2 linked regions of the Lujinxingia sediminis genome follow. The protein of the gene in region 1 binds, or shares a complex with, the protein of each later gene. Links are inferred from orthologs where the notes say so. Each region holds a gene or a part of one and is shown in the gene's direction. Other genes may lie near its edges. The genes, in order: EA187_RS17185 and uvrB.

The links.
Region 2: the proteins of EA187_RS17185 (region 1) and uvrB are in contact, whole or in part, in a crystal structure (PDB 7EGT), measured with the Thermus thermophilus proteins. The link is inferred for Lujinxingia sediminis from one-to-one orthologs. Residues at the interface, in WP_096412145.1 of Thermus thermophilus: His654, Arg656, Phe657, Gln666, Asp668, Glu669, Lys680, Arg681, Leu682, Ser683, Lys685, Tyr686, Ala687; in WP_096411307.1 of Thermus thermophilus: Glu23, Leu25, Arg26, Asp27, Gly28, Glu29, Arg30, Phe31, Arg55, Glu326, Asp327, Phe328, Glu379, Ser382, Gln383, His398, Gly400, Arg401.

Annotation. Positions count from the first base shown.
Region 1 is NZ_SADD01000013.1:125,741-129,119, reverse strand. Bases 269-3,327 are described here. They hold EA187_RS17185 (ATP-dependent helicase), read left to right. Parts: upstream 269-588; coding sequence 589-3,066; downstream 3,067-3,327. Outside these bases: EA187_RS17190 (GNAT family N-acetyltransferase), read right to left, coding at 1-237. UniProt on the Escherichia coli protein: A helicase with DNA-dependent ATPase activity. Unwinds DNA duplexes with 3'-5' polarity. Translocates on single-stranded DNA with 3'-5' polarity. Initiates unwinding more efficiently from a nicked substrate than double-stranded DNA.
Region 2 is NZ_SADD01000019.1:38,238-41,527, forward strand. Bases 191-3,160 are described here. They hold uvrB (excinuclease ABC subunit UvrB), read left to right. Parts: upstream 191-637; coding sequence 638-2,683; downstream 2,684-3,160. Other genes in these bases: folK (2-amino-4-hydroxy-6-hydroxymethyldihydropteridine diphosphokinase), read right to left, coding at 2,933-3,160. In the rest of the region: EA187_RS19255 (hypothetical protein), read right to left, coding at 1-106; more of folK, read right to left, coding at 3,161-3,290. UniProt on the Escherichia coli protein: The UvrABC repair system catalyzes the recognition and processing of DNA lesions. A damage recognition complex composed of 2 UvrA and 2 UvrB subunits scans DNA for abnormalities.

The DNA of each region.
Region 1 (3,379 bases):
TTTGAGAAAGTCCGGCAGATCCTCGCCACGCCCGCTGGTAAAGACCACCGGAAGACTCAAGCCCCGGTAGACCAGCATGAGATTGGCGATCTCGCCACGCTCATCGCGCGAGCCGTACCAGCGGCAGAACTGAAAATAAGAAGGATCGAGGTTTCCCAGAAGGTAGGCATTCGCCAGTCGATCCTGGACCAGAAACTCTCGCAGCTCGTCGCGCTCAGTCAGCTCTTCGACAGCCATGGGGGGCACCTCGGTTGCACGCCCGCCCCGCCGCACTCCATCGGGGAGCGGGCCGGGGTTGCGGGCGAAAAAAATCGCGGCACGTGTCGCCTCAAAGGCGCTCGCCGCGTCCGTGGTCGTGAGCACACCGCCCGCCACGAAGGCAGGTGATTGTCGACGACCAGACTCAAGTTTACGTGGGGCGTCCGCCGACGACAACTCGCCGCGAGCGCTGCAGTGGGGAGCTTTCCCCCGGGTAAACATAAGCGCCGCGGCGTTGCATTCCCGCGCGCCTTGCCAATCCTCAGACCAGAGGTCATAACACCAACGGAACAAATTTGCAGCTCCGAAGTTCTTTTGCATGTGATGACAATGACTCAGGACTGGCTCCAACACCTCAATTCCGATCAGCGCCAGGCCGTCACCCACCCGGCCGGGCCCCTCCTGGTGCTCGCCGGCGCCGGCAGCGGCAAGACCCGCGTGCTCACCCACCGCATCGCCTTTTTGATCGCTGAGCAGGGCGTCGCCCCTCATCAGATCGTGGCGATGACCTTTACCAACAAGGCCGCCCAGGAGATGCGCGAGCGCGTCGACCAGCTCCTCGACGGCCACGGTCAGGCAGGCCAGGTCACCATCAGCACCTTCCACAGCCTGGGCGCACGCATCCTGCGTCGCCATGCGCCGGCCGCAGGCCTGGAGTGGAACTTCTCGATCTACGACGACGCCGACCAGCGCCGGCTGATCACCCGCATCCTCGATGAGGCCGGCGATGAGCGAGCCCGCGCCGATGTGCGCCGCCTCCAGAGCTACATCGACGCCTGCAAAAACCGCGGCTGGACGCCCTCCCAGGCTCACGAGAACGCCCACGACGCCCGCGCCGAGGCCGACGCCGAGCTCTATGCCAACTACCAGCGCGCCCTCACACAGGCCGGCGCCGTTGATTTTGGAGATCTTATCCTGGGTGTGCTCGTGCTCTTTCGCGAACATCCCGATCTCGCAAAGCAGTACAGCCAACGCTGGCAACACGTGCTCGTCGACGAATTCCAGGATACCAACCCCGCTCAGTACGAGCTGCTCGATCACCTGACCCTGGCCCACAACAACCTCACGGTGGTCGGCGACGACGATCAGGCCATCTACCGCTGGCGCGGTGCCACCGTGGCCAACATCTTAGGCTTTGAAGACGCCAACGAGGCCGCTGCCCGCGTCAAACTTGAGCAGAACTACCGCTCCACATCTGTGATCCTGGAGGCCGCCAACGACGTCATCGCCCGCAACGATCGCCGTCACGCCAAAAAGCTCTGGACGGAGCGCCAGGGCGGCGAACCCATCGTGGCATTTACCGGCGCCGACGATCGTGAGGAGGCCGCCTATGTGGCCGAGACGATCTTCGATATGGCCCGCCAGGGCGGCAACTTCGACGACGTCGCAATCTTCTATCGCACCAACGCCCAGGGGCGCCTCTTTGAAGAACAGCTCCGCCAGTGGGGCGTGCCCTACCGCATCATCGGGGGCTTAAGTTTTTACGCCCGCGAGGAGATCAAAGATCTGCTGGCGTATTTGCGCTGCGCGCTCAACCCGCGTGACGATGTGGCCACCGCGCGTGTGATCAACACCCCCCGCCGCGGCATCGGAAAGACCACGCTGGAGAAGTTGACCGCGGCCACATCGGTGCCCGGCGTCGAGAGCCTGCAGGGCGCACTTCTCCTCACGCTCGAAGATCGCCCTGCCCAGAACGACCTCTTCGCCGCGCGCCGCCCTCGCCCCTCCAACCCCACCGAGCGCCTGCTCATTGAGACCGTCGAGGAGCTCAGCGGCGTCTCGCGCCGGGGCATCGACGAGTTCTGGAAGATCCTGGAGGCCACCCGCGACGATCTTCTGCACTACGAGGAGCTCACCCCGGTACTCGAGCGCCTCATTGAGCGCATCTCCTACTTCGAGCACCTCGAGCGCACCGACTCCGAGAGCGCCGAAGATCGCACCCGAAACGTCGGCGAGCTCCTGAGCGCGATTGAGGAGTTCGAGCAGGACCCGAACAGCGAGGCGCTCATCGCCTCGGTGCAGGAAGCGATGCCCGACGATCTCGATGATCTGCTGACCACCGCCCCGGCCTCCCTGCGCCTGCGCGCCTTCTTAGACCGCTCCGCGCTGGTCCAATCCACCGATGGCGACAACGGCCCCGGTCAGGCGGTCACCATGATGACCATCCACGGCTCCAAGGGCCTGGAGTTCCCCACGGTCTTTGTCGCCGGCCTCGAAGAAGAGACCTTCCCCAGCCTGCGCGATCCCGGCGACTCCGAAGAGCTCGCCGAAGAACGGCGCCTGGCCTACGTCGCCATCACCCGCGCCGAAGATCGCCTGTATATGACCAACGCGCGCCGACGACGGGTCTACGGGCAGTTCAAAGACACCGAACCCAGCCGCTTTTTGCTCGATATCGATCCGAGTCGGCTGATCATCGATCCGCGCAGCGCGGCAAAAGAACTCGACTACGCCCGCGATCGCCGAAAGCGCCTGGGAGCCCCTCACGGCGAGTTCCCCGAGCCTCAGATGCCCTCCCAGGGTGGGGCGCTCTACGACTTCAACCAGGCCCCGAGCTCCGACGAGCATTTGGCCCAGGATACTCCGGACTGGGAGTCGAACTTCTCGCAGAGCCCGCAGGAGTGGGACGTCACTCACACTCCGGCTGGCGACGACCAGCTCATCGGCGTCACCGTCAGCCACTCCCGCTTTGGCATTGGCGAGGTCGTGAGCGTCTCAGGCTCCGGCGATAAGGCGCGCCTGACCGTCGACTTCCCTGCTGTAGGCCAGCAGACTGTGATCCGCAAGTTCTTGAAAGTGTTGGGATAAGATTGACCCACGGTCACCTCTGCGACTGACCCACGGTCACTTTCTAAATGACCCACGGTCACCTCTGCGACCGACCCACGGTCATCTTTTCGACCGACCTACGGTCACCTCTGCAACCGACCCACGGTCACTTTCTAAATGACCCACGGTCACTTTTTCGACCGACCCACGGTCACCTCTGCTACCGACCCACGGTCACCTCTGCTACCGACCCACGGTCACCTCTGCTACCGACCCACGGTCATCTTTTCGACCGACCCACGGTCATCTTTTCGACCGACCCACGGTCACCTCTGCGACTGACCCACGGTCA
Region 2 (3,290 bases), on another replicon or contig:
GGCGTAGATGTTGATGATTCTGCAAGACCTCGGCCGCCACAGCCTTATCGCAGCCGTGGTACCCGATGATCGTGCGTTGATAATCAAGTCGTTGAAATGAAGTCATCGCTCCTTCCTGAAAGCAGTTGCGTTCGGCGAGCCTACCTCTCTCTCATCGCTCGCCGCAGCCGAAGTCGCAACAGGAAACCAAATAAAATCAAAAACTTATCAGTCGCTCCGTTCATCGAGGTTCGCGGGGGCGCCCACGAGAGGCGCCCCTACGGGAGAGGTGGATTCGGTCATTCCCCTACCATGTCGTAGGGGCGGGTCTTGTGCCCGCCCCCTTCTCGATGTGTCGGTGTGTTGGGCCTTACACAAAGGCTTTTACGGGATCGGTGCTCGGGGGGCGAATGGGCGCCCACAAGGGGCGCCTCTACGAGATGGGAGCGGTATGTTGATGGGACGCAAGGGCTGACCATCGGGTGGAATAGTTCTCGGACCCAACCGTTGATCTTCACCACCCACGCCTGTACAGATGTACCGGCATTCTGGCGCTTACCATTCATGTGAACACGCGCCGGATCACAGGTGGTGATGCGCCGGCGCAGAGTCGCCGTGGCGAAGCGGTGGTAAACCGGAATGACGTAGAGGTGTGGCCGTGCGTGAGTCCAAAACGTTTGAGCTTGTGACCGAGTACTCGCCAGAGGGCGACCAGCCCACGGCGATCAAGCAGATGGTCGAGGGATTGCAGCGTGGGGAGCGCTACCAGACGCTGCTCGGCGCCACCGGCACGGGTAAGACCTTTGCGATCGCCAACACGGTGGCGCAGGTCAACAAACCCACCCTGGTCATGGCGCCCAATAAGACGCTGGCCGCCCAGCTCTACGCGGAGTTCAAGGAGCTCTTTCCTCATAACGCCGTGGAGTATTTCGTAAGTTATTACGACTACTACCAGCCCGAGGCGTACATCCCCTCGACCGACACCTTCATCGAGAAGGACTCGGCGATCAACGACGCCATCGACCGCATGCGCCACTCCGCCACGCGCAGCCTCTTTGAGCGCAACGACGTGCTCATCGTGGCCTCGGTCAGCTGCATCTACGGCCTGGGGAGTGGCGAGGCCTATATGGGGATGTTGCTCTTTTTGGAGGAGGGCGATGAGGTGCGCCGCGACAGCGTGCTGGAGAAGTTGGTGGAGATGCAGTTCAAGCGTCGCGACATGGACTTCCACCGCGGTACCTTTCGGGTGCGGGGCGACGTGGTCGAGATCTTCCCGGCGCACGAGGAGGATAAGGCGATTCGCATCGAGTTTTTCGGCGATGAGGTGGAGGCGATCTACGAGATCGATCCTTTGCGCGGAAAGCGCCTGCGCCAGCTTGAGAAGATCGCCGTCTACCCCAACACCCACTACGCCGTGCTCCCCGAGAAGAAGAAGCTGGCGATGGAGTCCATCAAGGCCGAGCTGCGCGAGCGCCTCGAGGAGCTTGTGGCGCGCGGGATGCTGCTGGAGGCCCAGCGCCTGGAGCAGCGCACGCAGTTCGACCTGGAGATGATCGCGACGATGGGCTTCTGCAACGGGATTGAGAACTACTCGCGCCACTTCTCCGGCCGCGACCCGGGCGCCGCCCCGCCCTGTTTGTTCGACTACTTTCCCGACGATTACCTGCTGGTCATCGACGAGTCGCACGTCACTGTGCCGCAGATCGGCGGCATGTACCGCGGCGACCGCTCCCGCAAGACCACGCTGGTGGAGCACGGCTTTCGCCTGCCCAGCGCGATGGACAACCGCCCGATGAAGTTCGAGGAGTGGGAGAATCACATCAACCAGGTGATCTTCGTCTCGGCCACCCCGGGCGACTACGAGCTTGAGAAATGCGAGGGCGTGGTCGTCGAGCAGATCATCCGCCCCACCGGCCTTATCGACCCTGAGATCGAGATCCGCCCGGCCCTCGAGCAGGTCGACGACGTCTATGGCGAGATTCGCCAGCGCGTCGACGCCGGGGAGCGCGTCCTGGTGACCACGCTCACCAAACGCATGAGCGAAGATCTCACCGAATACCTCGAAGAGCTCGGCGTGAAGGTGCGCTACCTGCACAGCGACATCGACACCATTGAGCGCATGAACCTGATTCGCGACCTGCGAAAAGGCGTCTTCGACGTGCTCATCGGCATCAACCTTCTGCGCGAGGGGCTGGACATCCCCGAGGTCTCATTGGTGGCAATCCTCGACGCCGATAAAGAAGGCTTTTTGCGCTCGACGCGCAGCCTGATTCAGACCATCGGGCGAGCGGCGCGTAACTCCAAAGGCAAGGTCATCCTCTATGCCGACACCCTCACCCGCTCGATCAAAGAGGCGGTCGAGGAGACCAACCGTCGTCGCGAGATTCAGCAGGCGTACAACGAAACACACGGCATCACCCCGCGCACGATCACCAAAAAGATCTCGGATCTGGAGCAGCATGTGCCGCCGGATCCCGACGCAGCTCCCGACGCCAGCCCCTACGAGAAGGCCGCTGCCCTGCTCGACGACACCTCCGGCGTGCTGAGCCCCGACGCCGAAGAGACGCCGCAACTTCTGGAAAAGCGCATCGAGAAGTTGCGCGAGGCGATGAAGGTCGCCGCCCGCGAGCTGCGTTTCGAGGATGCTGCCAAGTTGCGCGATGAGTTGCGTGCGGTGCAGGCGAGGTTTTTGGGGGTGGGTTAATCAGGTCGATCGGGTGCCAGGCATTCGATCACATTGCCCATGATCGGGTGCCAGGCGTTCGATCGTTTTCCAGCCATGATCGGGTGCCAGGCATTCGATCTTCTTGACCATAATCGGGTGCCAGGCATTCGATCTTCTTGACCACGATCGGGTGCCAGGCATTCGATCTTCTTGACCATGATCGGGTGCCTGGCACCCGATCATAGCGAACCCATCAAGCCACTGATTTCATTGAAGTATCCAACGCAATCACAACAACACCTTCAGCGCCGGCGCCTCTTCGAACACCCGCACCCAGCCCGCATCATCGCAGCCTTCGAGAAGGTTTTGGGCGCTGACGCCAAGCACCGGGTGCGTGAGATCGGAGGCGATATCGCAGAGGGGCACGAGCACAAAAGCGCGCTCCGCAATCGCCGGATGCGGAAGCGTTAGCCGGGCATGATCGAGGATCTGGTCCTCATAAAACAAAAGATCCAGATCAATGGCCCGCGGTCCTTTGGGCTGCAGCCGCACTCGCCCCATCGCGCGCTCAATGGCGAGCAGGCCGTCGAGAAGATCGAGCGGAGCGAGCTCGGTGAAGAGCTCGGCGCAGGCGTTTAAAAAGAGC